4 regions of the Mesorhizobium sp. M0028 genome follow, and region 2 is predicted to be linked to each of the others. Evidence: predicted binding sites of a transcription regulator. Region 2 holds the regulator's gene; each other region holds the start of a gene.
The links. The regulator PhoB, encoded in region 2, activates phosphate uptake and scavenging genes when phosphate is short. The targets are predictions, from matches to a motif close to TGTCATNNANCTGTCAT.

Region 1 (3,458 bases), on a different contig from region 2:
CAAGTATGTATGCGGCGCGCGTCGACGAGGGCTATCAACTGCCGGCAATCCCGGTAGCCAAGGTCGATCCGAAATTCGTGCGCCAAATCGTGTCCGATCCGACCGGAGAAAAACCCGGCACGATCGTCGTCGATACCTCCGAGCACTTCCTCTATCTGGTGCGCGACGGCGGCAAGGCAATTCGCTATGGCGTCAGCCTCGGCAAGGCCGGTTTCGGATGGACCGGCAGCGCCGTGGTTCAGGCGAGGAAGAAGTGGCCGGTCTGGACGCCGCCGCCGGAGATGATCCAGCGCCGGCCGGAACTGGCGAAATACAAGGACGGCATGCCGCCCGGCCCCCACAGCCCGCTGGGCGCACGCGCGCTATATCTCTTCCGCGACGGCAAGGACACGATGTACCGGCTGCACGGCACGCCGGAGTGGGACTCCATCGGGAAGAACGCTTCCTCCGGCTGTGTGCGCTTCATGAATCAGGACATTATCGACCTCTACAGCCGCGTCGACGGCGTCGCGCCGGTCTTCGTGCGCCCGAACCTGTCGGCCGCCGGGAAGATCGCCGCCGTGTCGGACAGGACGGCCGAGCCGATCGATGCGGGCGTGCCAAAGGACGCGGAGATGTTGAGGTAAGTGCCTTCGACGGATCATCAGTCTTAGGTTTTGCAAACCCACTAGAACACAATCCTTGTGCCGGCGAGCCGCAACTGAAGGGCCCGACCGTTCGATCGTGCCAGGCAGGCGGACGCGTTCGGCGCGTCCGCCTGCCTGGGGGTGTCGCTACTTCCCGGCGAGGCCTGGAAGCGTGACCTGATAGACCAGGAACATCGTGTCGATATCGGGGCCATCTTCGGCCTTGTAGGCCGCGCCGACCTGGAAGCCGTCCTGGGTGAGAAAGTCATTGTCGTTGGCGACGAACAGGAAATAGTCGTCGGGCCGTGTTGGATCGAGGACGCTCACCACCGACATCGCCTCCCACTTCTCCGAAAGGTTGTTGCGGTCATTGGGCGCGCCATTGTGCAGCCCGAAGCGGCCGAGCTCGGTCTTGTCGTTGATGTCGATGAACGGCGTCAGCTTGGCCGGCGTCACCGAGGGATCGAGCTCACCTTTGGGCGCAACCGGCTTGTCCTTGTCGAACTCGGTGCCGGCGATGTCGGTTGCCGCCGACACATCGACGACGCTGATCTCGCGATAGAGCGAGGTGTCGCCCTTCACCCCCTGGCCGTTGCCGCTGTCGCGCGCCAGCATCAGGAAGGTCTTGTCCGACAGAGCCACGATTTCGCTCTGCGCGGCAATCTTGGTCTTGCCCTTGGCATCGGTGAACACCGGCAGCGGCACAACATATTCATGCGCAAGCTTGAGTTGGGCCGGATCCGAGGCATCGTAGACCAGCGCGCGCGTGTTCTGGCGCGTCGAAGCGGAATCGCCGCCATCCTGTCTGGGGGCCGATTGCAGCACAGCGATCAGGAACTTCCCGTCCGGCGTCAGTGCCATGCCTTCGAGGCCCTGGTTGTTCTGACGGCCGGTTTCGGGATCCGTCGGATCTGGGTCTGCCGCGCCCGGTCCCGGATTGTTGGACGCGAAGTTCGGCGTTCCATGACGCATCGGGACAAGCGCCGCCGGTGACTGCGTTACCGACATCAGACGCCCATCGGCGGAGAAGTGGTAGATGTTCGGACCATATTCGTCCGAGATGAACATGGTGCCGTCGGGCAGCCGCACGATCGCCTCGTTATCGAGCGCGAGCTTGCCGTTGGCTTCGGGCAGGATCGGCATGTCGTCGGTCGCGGCGCGCACGCCGTTGAGCGGATCGAGGCCGGTTGCGTCGGCGCCCTTGTCGTCGGTCAAAAGCATGGTGTCGGCAAGGGTTGCCTTGAGGCCCGACTGTTCCTGGCCGGCGGCTGGTGCCGCACCCGGTGCGATCGGGGCGAATTCGATGGCAATCGTGTTGATGCGCGGACGGTAATCGGTGGTGCCGACGACATTGTAGCCACGATCCGGCAGCAGCCACAGCGAGCCCTTATAGCCATCGGCGCCATGCGTCCAGCCGGCAGCGTCGATCGCCATGCCCGAGCCGGAGCCAAACGTCTCGCCGAACTTGTCCCTTTGGCTGGCCGGGATGCGACCGACACCGACCAGGCCCTTGTTGACGAAGCTGACGCCGCCGACGGTCGCTGCGTTTTCAGCCAAGGCCGGAGTCAAGGCGGTGAACATCGCCAGCGCGACTGCGAGGGACGCGTTTCGGTGCAGGTTTTCATGGAAGTCCTCTTTGTGACAAAACAGCCGGGATCTGAAAAAGCGCCGCGTCGCATCGAGAATGCCGCGAAAGCCTTCGGAGAAGCGATCTAGGACGCGAACATGATACTTGCGTGACAGTGCTGCGCTTGCCTGGGCCTCATGTGGTCGCAACTAGCCCGGGCATGGCGAATCCGTCGCCACCGAGAGCAATTAACAACTTTACAAATAATCATTCTTATGTGAAGTTATGACAATGAAAGGTCACCGATGACAGTCTGTCGTTTCGCTACCCGCCTCAATTCCTTTGCCTCGCGGCCACAGGCCGAGTGGCCTGATCTTGTTGGTAAACCGTCCATGCTGCAAATGGCGGCGCGTGCGGCGAAGGTTGCGGAATTGACCGATCTCGACCTCAACTTCCCCGATCATGTCGATGAAAAACCTGCGGAAATGGCGCGCAAACTCAGCGATCTCGGGCTTTCCATCAATGGCTTCGCCATGCGCTACTACTCTAATCCGGCCTTCAAGCTCGGCGCCTTCACCAATCCGGATCCTTCCGTTCGCCGTGAGGCCATCGACCTGACCAAGGCCGGCATCGACGCCGCGCGCGAGGCCGGCGCCAGCCTGATGACATTGTGGCTCGGGCAGGATGGCTTCGACTACGCCTTCCAGGCTGACTACGCAACACTCTGGCAACACGAAATCGATGGCATTCGTGAAGTAGCGGCGCATGATCCGGGCTGCCAGATTAGCCTTGAATACAAACCCAACGAGCCGCGCTCCTACAGCCTGATGCCCGATGCGGCGACGACATTGCTGGCGATCCGCGAGATCGGCCTGCCCAATCTCGGCGTGACGCTCGATTTCGCTCACGTGCTCTATGCCGACGAGCAGCCGGCTTTCGCTGCCGCCCTCATAGCACGGCACAGCAAGCTGCTCGGCGTGCACCTCAACGACGGCTACGCCAAGCGCGACGACGGCCTGATGGTCGGTGCCGTGCACACGCTGCAGACGATCGAGCTGCTCAGGCAGATCCGCCGCGACGGCTATGCCGGGGCCATCTACTTCGACACGTTCCCCGACATGACCGGGCTCGATCCCGTCCACGAATGCGAAGTCAACATCGCCACCGTCAAGCGCATGCTGCGCGTCGTCGAGCGGCTGGAAAAGGACAACCGCCTGTCAGCCGCCGTCGATCGTCAGGACGCGGTCGCGTCGCAGGCCATCATC
Region 2 (3,458 bases):
TCGCCAAGCGCCAGCCGATGGCCCACGATCTGCGCCATGTCGTCGGGGCGATCCGCATGGCCGGCGATCTCGAACGCATCGGCGACCTTGCCAAGAATATCGCCAAGCGTGTGAGTGCGGTCGGCCTTAGCGTCACACCGCGCGACCTATCGCATTCCATCGATGCGATGGCGCAGCTGGTGCTCATCCAGGTGCAGGGCGTCATCGAGGAGTATGCTGCAGGCGATGCGGCCGCGTTGGCCAAGCTACGCGCCGCCGACGAGCGCATCGACGTCAAATATACGTCGGTGTTCCGCGAACTGTTGACCTACATGATGGAAGACCCGCGCAACATCACCGCTTGCACGCATCTGCTGTTCTGCGCCAAGAATCTGGAGCGGATCGGCGACCATGTCACCAACATCGCCGAAAATGCGTATTATGTGCTGACCGGCGAGCAATTGCCGGTCAATCGTCCGAAGCAAGACGAAACGACAATGTCCGCACCGGCGACATGATGGGGGTGCCCAGCCGATGATCGCACCACGCATAATGGTGGTGGAGGACGAGGAGCCGTTGGGTGTGCTGCTCCGCTACAATCTCGAATCCGAAGGCTACCAGGTCGAGGTGGTGACACGCGGCGACGAAGCCGAGATCCGTTTGCAGGAGAATGTGCCCGATCTTCTGGTGCTCGACTGGATGATACCAGCGGTTTCCGGCATCGAGCTCTGCCGCCGGTTGCGGGTGCGCCCCGAAACCGAACGGCTGCCGATCATCATGCTGACCGCGCGCGGCGAGGAGAGCGACCGGGTACGCGGTCTTTCGACCGGCGCCGACGACTATCTGGTCAAACCGTTTTCGACACCGGAATTCATGGCCAGGGTCAAGGCGCTGCTGCGCCGCGCCAAGCCGGAAGTGCTGTCCAGCGTGCTGAAGGTCGGCGACATCGTGCTCGATCGCGAATCGCACAGGGTGTATCGCAAGAAGACCGAGATCCGGCTCGGGCCGACCGAATTCCGGTTGCTCGAATTCATGATGCGGCATCCGGGCCGCGTCTTCTCGCGCAGCCAGTTACTCGATAATGTCTGGGGCGAGACGATCTATATCGACGAACGCACCGTCGACGTGCATGTCGGGCGGCTGCGCAAAGCCGTCAACAACGGCCGCATGCCTGATGTCATCCGCACCATCCGCGGTGCCGGCTACGCGATCAGGGAAGATTGACCCGCCCAGTCAGGCTACGTTCTTTCTGACGCCGGGCCTCATTTGCGCGCCCGGCGCGAAAATCTGCTGGTCGACGAAGCTTAACGCCCGCATTGCACAGCCTTCGCGGATCAGCGGCAATTCGTTCGGCTCGGTATCGAAGGAGATCGAGCCCGAATGCTGGCCGCCGGCGGTCTGGGCGATGGCCTTCCGCAAGGCCGGCTCGATCAGATCAAAGGCGGCGGCACTGGCGCCGACCATTGCGACCGGTGCCGGATCGATCAGCGCGAACAGCGAGCCGAGACCGAAACCCAGCGCTTCGCCGGCCTTGCGGTAGGCTTCGCGTTCCGGCCCGTCCTTCTCGCGCGCCCGAACCGCCAGCGCGCGCATGTCGGCGTCGCTGACGTCGGCGACCGGTTGGCTGTCTTCGCTCATCTGCGTGGCGTTGCGCCAGATGGCGTAATTGCCGGCATAGGCCTCGATGCAGCCGCGCCGCCCGCAACGGCAGAGCGCGCCGCCCGGACGATGGATCATGTGGCCAAACTCGCCGCCCGAGGAATGCGTGCCGGTGAACAGCTCGCCCTTCAACACCAGCCCCATGCCGATGCCGTGCGAAAGCAGGATGGCGATGAAGTCGTCGCGATAGCGATCCGGATCGCGCCAGCGCAAAGCCACCGCCATCATATTGCAGTCGTTCTCCACCGTGGCCGGGATGCCGAATTCATCTTCCAGCATGTCGGCAAAGGCGATGTCCGTCTGGGGCGTGATCGGCGACCACAGCATGGCGCGTGCAGGGGAGTCGGTAATTCCCTGAATCGCCAGGGCGATGCGGGCGACACTGCGGACGTCAAGATCTGGATCGTCCAGCCGGCGCCGGACGATGGCCATGCATTCGCGGATCAGTTCGTCGCGCGGCATGGTCAGCGTGTCCAGCCGGCGCTGTTCCTCGGCGACCACCTGCCCCGCATAGTCGATGATGGCGGCCGACAGGAAATTCAGCGACAACACCACGGTCAGCACCGCCGCCGCTTCCGGATTGAGGGCGAGGCCGACCTGCGGACGACCGCGTTTCAACGAAACGGGTTCGCTTGCCTTGCTCTCGGCGAGGATGCCTTCCCGTATCAGGTCGGAGGAGATCGCCGATATGGTCGAGTGGCTGAGGCCGGTGGTTGCGGCGATCTCCGTACGCGATGGCTGGCCGGCCCGGCGCACGGCCGAGATCACCATCGCCCGGTTGCGCCGGCGCAAATCGTCATGGCGGATTCCGACCGACATCGTTTTGCTTTCCTCCCGGTTTGCCGCGGCCGCTCATGAACCGGAAGCCGTCGGTAATGCCGACAAATAGTGTCGGATGAGGCAAATAGTGTCAGATGCAGGTGGCGCTGTCATCGTTTATTCCGAAGCTCGAAAAAAGTCGCAGCAACATCAAAATCCATCAGAATCGATGTTGACAGCAGCGGGAGATCGGGCCAGTATTTTTTCGAGGCTCGAAAAAATTAGCGCCTCTAAGCTGGCCTTTGGGGCCAATTGGTCACGCCGTACGCGGCGCAGGGAGGATATGATGAAGAAATTCACGACCGCCATTCTGGCGGGTGTCGCCATGACGCTGGCGCTTGCGTCGGTGGCGCAGGCTAAAGACAAGGTCATCGGCGTTTCCTGGTCGAACTTCCAGGAAGAGCGCTGGAAGACCGACGAAGCCGCAATGAAGGCGGCCATCGAGGCTGCCGGCGACAAGTATATCTCCGCCGACGCACAGTCCAATCCGGGCAAGCAGCTCACCGACGTCGAGAGCCTGATCTCGCAGGGCGCCAACGCACTGATCATCCTGGCGCAGGACGCCTCGGCGATAGGGCCGGCCGTGCAAAAGGCGCTGGACGAAGGTATTCCGGTTGTCGGCTACGACCGGCTGATCGAGAACAAGGACGTCTTTTACCTGACCTTCGACAACAAGGAAGTCGGCCGCATGCAGGCCCGCGACGTGTTCAAGGTGAAGCCGGAAGGCAACTATGTCTTCATCAAGGGCTCGGGCGCCGATCCGAATGCCGATTTCCTTTTTGCCGGTTCGATGGAAGTGCTGAAGGACGCCATCGACAGCGGCAAGATCAAGAATGTCGGCGAGGCCTATACCGACGGCTGGCTGCCGGCCAACGCCCAGAAGAACATGGAACAGTTCCTGACCGCGAACGACAACAAGGTCGATGCGGTGGTCGCCGCTAACGACGGCACTGCCGGCGGCGTCGTCGCCGCACTGACGGCGCAAGGGTTGGCTGGATCGG
Region 3 (3,458 bases), on a different contig from region 2:
CAGCAGCATCTGGTCGGCCGCCTCCTTGCGCGGCGCGACATTGTCCTTCAGGAAACCGGTCTCGACGTAGACCGGCCCAAGCGGCGGCAGATGGTCGCCGAAGAAGGCGATGACCGTCGGCCGCTGGCGTTTCTTCGCCCATTCGATCAGCCGCTCGAGGCCACGGTCCGCGTCGGAAGAGCCTTCGGCGTAGCTCAACAGCGATTCACGTGCCCATTGGCTGATCGGCGCCTGCACCTTATGGGTCGGATTGTTATAGCGATAGGGCTCATACGGCCCGTGGTTCTGCAGGCTGACGGCGAAAAAGAAGACCGGCTCGGCGCTGGTATCGGCCTCGTGGATGATCTCGTCGGTCATCGCTGCGTCCGACGCGAGCGGTCCGCGTTTTTGCATGGGCGGCAACGTCTCCTCGGATTTGAAGTCGTTGAAGCCGAAATCGGCATAGACGGCTCCCCGGTTCCAGAACCAGTTGGTGCCGGGATGGATGGCGCGCGCCCGGTAGCCCTGACTTTTCAGGAAGGTCGCCAGCGACGGGGTCGGTGTCCGCACATATTGCTGGTAGGGAATACTGCCCGCCGGCAGGAAGGCGTTGGAAAAGCCGGTCAGGGCCTCGAACTCGATGTTGGCCGTCATGCCGCCGAATTCGGGCGAGAACATGTAGCCCGTGCGCAGTGCCCGCACATTGGGGATAGGGTCGGGCGTGATGGTGACGCCGGGCAGCTTGGTCGGATCCCAGAAGGATTCGCTCATGACGACGATGATGTCGGGCTTCTCGGCGGGTACCGAGGCCGTCACCTGCGGTTTGCCGATCGCTTCGATCGCCTTGCCGGAATAGCCGGGCGGCGCCGAGACATGGGCCATCGGGACGTTCAGCGCGAATGCGAGCGCAAAACCGTTCGAGGCATAGTTTTCCTTCTGGTCCCACATGATCGGGATGATCTGCAGCCGGTCGCGCGTCCATGAGAAAGTGGCATAGTCCATGATGGAGACGAAGAAGGCGATCAGCGGCACTGTCAGCGTCAGTCGGGCAAGGCGGCCCTTGTGGCTGAGCGCCGGAACGCGGCGGCGCCATAGCCGCCAGCCATAGACGAGAAGCGACAGCCCGCCGACGACGCCGATCGCCAGGGCAATGGCGGTTCCCGGGCGATCGCGTACCAGGAGCGGCATCAGCGCCACGATCTGCCGAGAATAGAGGAAATCAGTCGGATAGAGCGGATCGCCGAGATAGAGCGACTTCTGGTGGCCGACGAACGCCAGCGACAACGTCAGCGGCGCGAGGATCATCAGGCTCTGATGGCTGCGGCCGAGCACGGCGTCGAGCCCTATGAGGATCAGCGCAAAAATGATGATTGTGGTCCAGCCGGGTTTGAAGGGCTGCAGAAAGAAGTCGACGGTGCCGGCAAAGTTGCCGCGCACGATCAATTCGATAGAGAACACCAGGATGGCCGCGGCCAACAGGCTGATGAAGCCATAGCGGATGACAGGCCATTTGCGCCCCGGCAGATAGCCGGTGGCCGGATCGCCTTCGAGAAACTGTGGCGCGGCCTCGGCTGCGCTCTTCTTGGTCTTTGCCACTGCAATAGTTCCCCGGCCCGCAACAAAAGCGTCACTCGACTGTCATCGAACTGTCACGCAAAGCTAGCGCCTGTGGCGGAAATAAGAAGAGCCAGCAAACAAATCGTGAGCGGTTTTCATCATGAGTGATCGCCAAAAAGCCTGCCGAAACAGGCACTCGGCCGACGTTGCGCGGTCAAGGTTGGACTTGACTCGGCCGCACGCCTTGCGTCACAGGCAACGAGAACCAGCAGCTGGGAGCCGCCGATGGCCATCGCATTCACCTTTCCGGGGCAGGGCAGCCAGGCTGTCGGCATGGGCAAGGACCTCGCCGATACCTTTGTTGAATCGCGGCGGATCTTCGAGGAAGTCGATGAAGCGCTCGGCGAAAATCTATCGAAGCTTATCTGGGAAGGCCCGGAAGAGACGCTGACGCTGACCGCCAATGCCCAGCCGGCGCTGATGGCGGTGTCGCTTGCCGCAATCCGGGCGCTGGAGGCGCGCGGCTTCTCCCTGAAAGGCAAGGTCACCTATGTCGCCGGCCACTCGCTCGGCGAATATTCGGCACTTGCGGCCGCCGGTTTCGTTTCGGTCGCCGACGCCGCCCGGCTGTTGCGCATCCGGGGTAACGCCATGCAGGCGGCGGTACCGGCCGGCGAGGGCGCCATGGCGGCGATCATCGGGCTGGAACAAGCCGACGTCGAAGCCGCCTGCGCAGAGGCTGCCCAAGGCGCGGCCAAAGATCCCGCGCAAGCCTTGGTTTGCCAGATCGCCAATGATAATGGCGGCGGCCAGCTGGTAATCTCCGGCGCCAGGTCGGCGGTCGAACTGGCGGCGAAGCTATGCACGGAGAAGGGCGCCAAGCGGGCGCTCATGCTGCAGGTTTCGGCGCCCTTCCATTCGGCATTGATGAAGCCGGCGGCCGAGATCATGCGGGAGGCACTGGCCGCCGTGACGAAGAGTGCACCGGCCGTGCCGCTGGTCTCCAATGTTACGGTGACCCCGACGAGCGATCCCGACGAGATCGCCCGCCGCCTCGTCGAACAGGTGATCGGGCGCGTGCGCTGGCGCGAAACGGTGGAGTGGTTCGGCGCGAATGGCGTTGCGACGCTATATGAAGTAGGCGCCGGCAAGGTTCTGTCGGGGCTGGCGCGGCGCATTAACCGCGATATTGCCACCAGTGCAATCGGATCCGCGGCGGATGTCGAGGCGGCGCTGGCGGCGCTTGCATAATCAACTGGCGATTTGACCCCGCTCCGTGCGAAGGGTGTTCGCTCAGATCAGGAGACAAAAATGTTCGAATTGACCGGCCGCAAGGCGCTCGTCACCGGCGCATCGGGGGGCATCGGCGAGGCGATCGCCCGCGTGCTGCATGGCCAGGGCGCCATCGTCGGCCTGCACGGCACGCGTATCGAGAAACTGGAGGCGCTGGCCGCCGAACTGGGCGACCGGGTCAAGCTGTTTCCGGCCAATCTTTCCAATCGCGACGAGGTCAAGGCGCTTGGCCAGAAGGCGGAGGCCGATCTCGAAGGCGTCGACATCCTCGTCAACAATGCCGGCATCACGAAGGACGGGTTGTTCGTACGCATGGCTGATGCCGACTGGGATAGCGTGATCGAGGTCAACTTGACCGCCGTGTTCCGGCTGACCCGCGAGCTTACCCATCCGATGATGCGGCGCCGCCATGGCCGCATCATCAACATCACTTCAGTGGTCGGCGTCACCGGCAATCCCGGCCAGGCCAATTATTGCGCCTCCAAAGCCGGTATGATCGGCTTTTCCAAATCGCTGGCGCAGGAGATCGCCACCCGCAATATAACCGTCAACTGCGTCGCCCCGGGCTTCATCGAATCGGCGATGACCGACAAGCTCAACGACAAGCAGAAAGAGGCGATCATGGCGGC
Region 4 (3,458 bases), 280 kb from region 2:
TTTGCCGCGGGTGCTTCGGCAGCGGGCTTGGCAGCATCCGCGGCTGGTTTTTCTTCCGGCTTTGCGTCGGGAGCCGCGCCGTTGACTTCTGCGGATTTGGCCGGGCGCACCACGAAGACGAAGTCACCGTACAGGCTGGAGGTCAGCGCAGTCTGCGGCAGCGCCAGCACGTTGTTCTCCTCCGGCAGTTCGACACGCACCTGGACGAACTGGCCGGGCGTCAGCTTGCCTTCAGGATTGGCGACCTCCGCCCTCACCGTCACCAGCCGGCTCGTCGGGTCGATCTTCGGATCGATACCGCGGATGCTGCCGGCGAACGGCATGTCGCCGCCGCCAATGCCCAGCCGCACCGTCTGTCCGATCTTCAGCAGCGGAAGCTGCTGCTCCGGCACGGTGAAATCGACACGCATCGTGTCCATGTCCTGCAAGGTCACCACGGCGGTGCCGGGTGTGAGATACTGGCCAATGTCGATTTTCGGAATACCGACGGTGCCCTTGAAAGGGGCCGTCAACTGCTTTTGGTCGAGCACCGCTTGCAGCTTGTTTACCTGCGCGGAGGAGACCGATGCTGCCGCCTGCGCCGTGTCCAGCGTAGCGTCGGTGCCGACCCCGCGCTTCTGCAGCTCAAGAGCGCGCATCAGCGTCGTCTGGTCGGATGTGGCTTGCGCCTTCGACGCCACGAGGTCGGCCCGCTCGACGGCATCGTCGAGCTGCAGCAGCACGGCGTTGGCGGCGACCTTCTGATTGGCATGAAACTGGATGTCCTTGACGATACCCGCGGTTTCGACGGTCAGGTCGACGCCGCGCACGGCACTGACAGTACCGATCGCCTCGACGCCGGGCGTCCAGGACATCGGTTTGACGATGACCGTCGACACGGTCGCGGCCGGCGGCTTCATGGTGGCGAAAAACTGTTTGATCGCATTGTCGCGGAACAGGTTGAATCCGACGATGCCGCCGCACACCAGCACGAGCAGAATGAAGGCGATGATGAAGCGCTTGATCACGAACAGTCCCCTCGGCCATGGCCCAGCATAACGGTCGGATGACCGGAACACATACCTGTGACTGGTCCCAATTTCAAATGACGGCAATCTTACTGTACCGTCTGGACGGTCTTGTCAATTCCGCTTAAGCTAATGAATGGGGAACGATTGATGAAGGCCCGCAGAACAAATTCGCGCGAGAAGATCCTCGCCGCCGCCGCCGATGTGGCGCGCGAGACGGGTCCCGGCAGCCTGTCGCTGGATGCGGTCGCCAGCCGTGCCGGCGTGTCGAAGGGTGGTCTTCTCTACAATTTCCCGACCAAGGCGAAATTGATGCAGGCGCTGGTGGAGGATTACCTCAGCGCGTTCCAACAGGCGCTTGAGGCCGCCCGCACCAACGGCGTCAGCGGTGAGAGCCCGCTTGCGGCCTATATCAGGCTTTCGGCCGAGCATGCCGAGGAGTCGAAACCGTCGGCGACCTGGATATTTTCGGCGATTGCCGAGAATCCCGATTTCCTGACGCCGATAAAATCGTTCAGGCGGCAAGTGTTCGAGCGGCTGAAGGAGGAGACGCCGAATCTCAAGGCGCTGCTGGTCTGCTATCTCGCTATCGAAGGGCTTCGCAGCATGAATCTGTTCGGTTCGGACATTCTCTCCGCCGACGAGCGCCGGTTGCTGATATCGACCCTGCTGGAGATCGCGGAATAGATCAGGAACCACCGTCCAGCACTATCTGCTCCAATCTCAAAGTGCTCTGCCGTCACACAGGCTTCATTGTGCCGACCTAGCGTCCTCCCATTCTTTGCTGCAACGCAAGAGGAGTGGGGTATGGTCGATATTGTTTCCAGCGAAGCAGGAATTCCAAGGCCGGAGCATCCGCTCGACCGGCCAAACAGCACCGGCAAATGGTTTCTGCCGGCCTTTGCCGTCATCATCCTGGGCGGCCTTGCCTATGTCGGCTACGCGCTCAGCCAGGACCTGACCAGCACCGTCGCGGTGCCGTGGATTCTGCTTGGCCTGGCGCTGCTGATCGCGCTCGGCTTCGAATTCGTCAACGGTTTTCACGACACCGCCAATGCGGTGGCAACGGTGATCTACACCCATTCCATGCCGGCCGAGCTTGCAGTGATGTGGTCCGGCTTTTTCAACTTCCTCGGCGTGCTCACCGCCAGCGGGGCGGTCGCCTTCGGCATCATTTCGCTGCTGCCGGTCGAACTGATCCTTCAGGTCGGATCAAGCTCCGGGCTGGCCATGGTCTTCGCGCTGCTGGTCGCAGCGATCATGTGGAACCTCGGAACCTGGTATCTCGGCCTGCCTGCCTCGAGCTCGCACACGCTGATCGGTTCGATCATCGGCGTCGGCCTCGCCAACCAGTTCACGGCGCCGGCCGGTTCCATCACCAGCGGCATCGACTGGTCGCAGGCAAGCAATGTCGGCCTGTCGCTTCTGATCTCGCCGCTGGTCGGGTTTTGCCTGGCTGGGCTGCTGCTTCTGGTGATGAAGCTGCTGGTCAGGAACCGCGAGCTTTACGAGGCGCCGAAGTCGAGCGCTCCGCCGCCGCTGTGGATCCGGGCGCTGCTCATCTTCACCTGCACCGGCGTCAGCTTTGCCCACGGCTCCAATGACGGGCAAAAGGGCATGGGCCTCATCATGCTCATCCTGATCGGCGTGGTGCCGACCGCCTTCGCGCTCAACCGCACACCGGACGTGAACTATCTCGAAGCTTACAAGTCCGCAGCGACGCAGGTCGAAACGGTACTCGGCAAATACGTCAAGCCCGGCGTCGCCGTGACCGACGCGGCAACCGTGCTCGGTGACGCCGTTCGCACCAAGACCTGGAAGGACGAGACCACGCCTGCCCTGCAGAGCTTCATCCACGACACTAGCGCAATGTTGTCGCCCTATCCGTCCGTGGAAAAGCTGCCGACAACGCTGGTCAGCAACGCCCGCAACAACATCTATCTTATCGGTGAAGCGCTGAAACTGATCGACAAGAAGAAGCTGCTGCCGATGGAGGCCGACGACCTGAAGGCGGTGACGACCTATCACAAGGCGGTCGACAACGCGACGAAGTTCATCCCGCTCTGGGTCAAGGTCGCCATCGCGCTGGCGCTCGGCCTCGGCACCATGGTCGGCTGGAAGCGCATCGTCGTCACCGTCGGCGAGAAGATCGGCAAAAGCCATCTGACCTACGGCCAGGGTGCGTCCGCAGAGCTTGTTGCAATGGCGACCATCGCATCGGCCGACTATCTCGGCCTGCCGGTCTCGACCACCCATGTGCTGTCGTCGGGCGTTGCCGGCACCATGGCGGCGAACGGCTCGGGCCTGCAATGGTCGACAGTGCGCAACATGCTGATGGCCTGGATACTGACCCTTCCGGTCTCCATCTGTCTTGCCTTCGTGCTGTTCGTCATCTTCCGCCAGATATTCTGAGCGGGGATAGGACTTGGCCAGAATGTCGCGGCGCCGGCT

Region 1: the regulator PhoB is predicted to act here: its motif matches at 2,352-2,368, upstream of NKJ93_RS15055 (esterase-like activity of phytase family protein).
Region 3: the regulator PhoB is predicted to act here: its motif matches at 1,616-1,632, upstream of NKJ93_RS08980 (LTA synthase family protein).
Region 4: the regulator PhoB is predicted to act here: its motif matches at 1,745-1,761, upstream of NKJ93_RS06050 (inorganic phosphate transporter).

Annotation. Positions count from the first base shown of each region.
Region 1 covers NZ_JAMYVG010000006.1:216,736-220,193, forward strand. Annotated here, with positions in the region: gene NKJ93_RS15050 (L,D-transpeptidase) at 1-626, shown strand, start outside; gene NKJ93_RS15055 (esterase-like activity of phytase family protein) at 774-2,207, opposite strand; gene NKJ93_RS15060 (TIM barrel protein) at 2,499-3,458, shown strand, end outside.
Region 2 covers NZ_JAMYVG010000002.1:491,064-494,521, forward strand. Annotated here, with positions in the region: gene phoU (phosphate signaling complex protein PhoU) at 1-497, shown strand, start outside; gene phoB (phosphate regulon transcriptional regulator PhoB) at 514-1,203, shown strand; gene NKJ93_RS07490 (ROK family protein) at 1,213-2,457, opposite strand; gene xylF (D-xylose ABC transporter substrate-binding protein) at 2,744-3,458, shown strand, end outside.
Region 3 covers NZ_JAMYVG010000003.1:239,668-243,125, reverse strand. Annotated here, with positions in the region: gene NKJ93_RS08980 (LTA synthase family protein) at 1-1,575, opposite strand, end outside; gene fabD (ACP S-malonyltransferase) at 1,822-2,787, shown strand; gene fabG (3-oxoacyl-[acyl-carrier-protein] reductase) at 2,848-3,458, shown strand, end outside.
Region 4 covers NZ_JAMYVG010000002.1:208,150-211,607, reverse strand. Annotated here, with positions in the region: gene NKJ93_RS06060 (efflux RND transporter periplasmic adaptor subunit) at 1-1,007, opposite strand, end outside; gene NKJ93_RS06055 (TetR/AcrR family transcriptional regulator) at 1,158-1,694, shown strand; gene NKJ93_RS06050 (inorganic phosphate transporter) at 1,815-3,419, shown strand.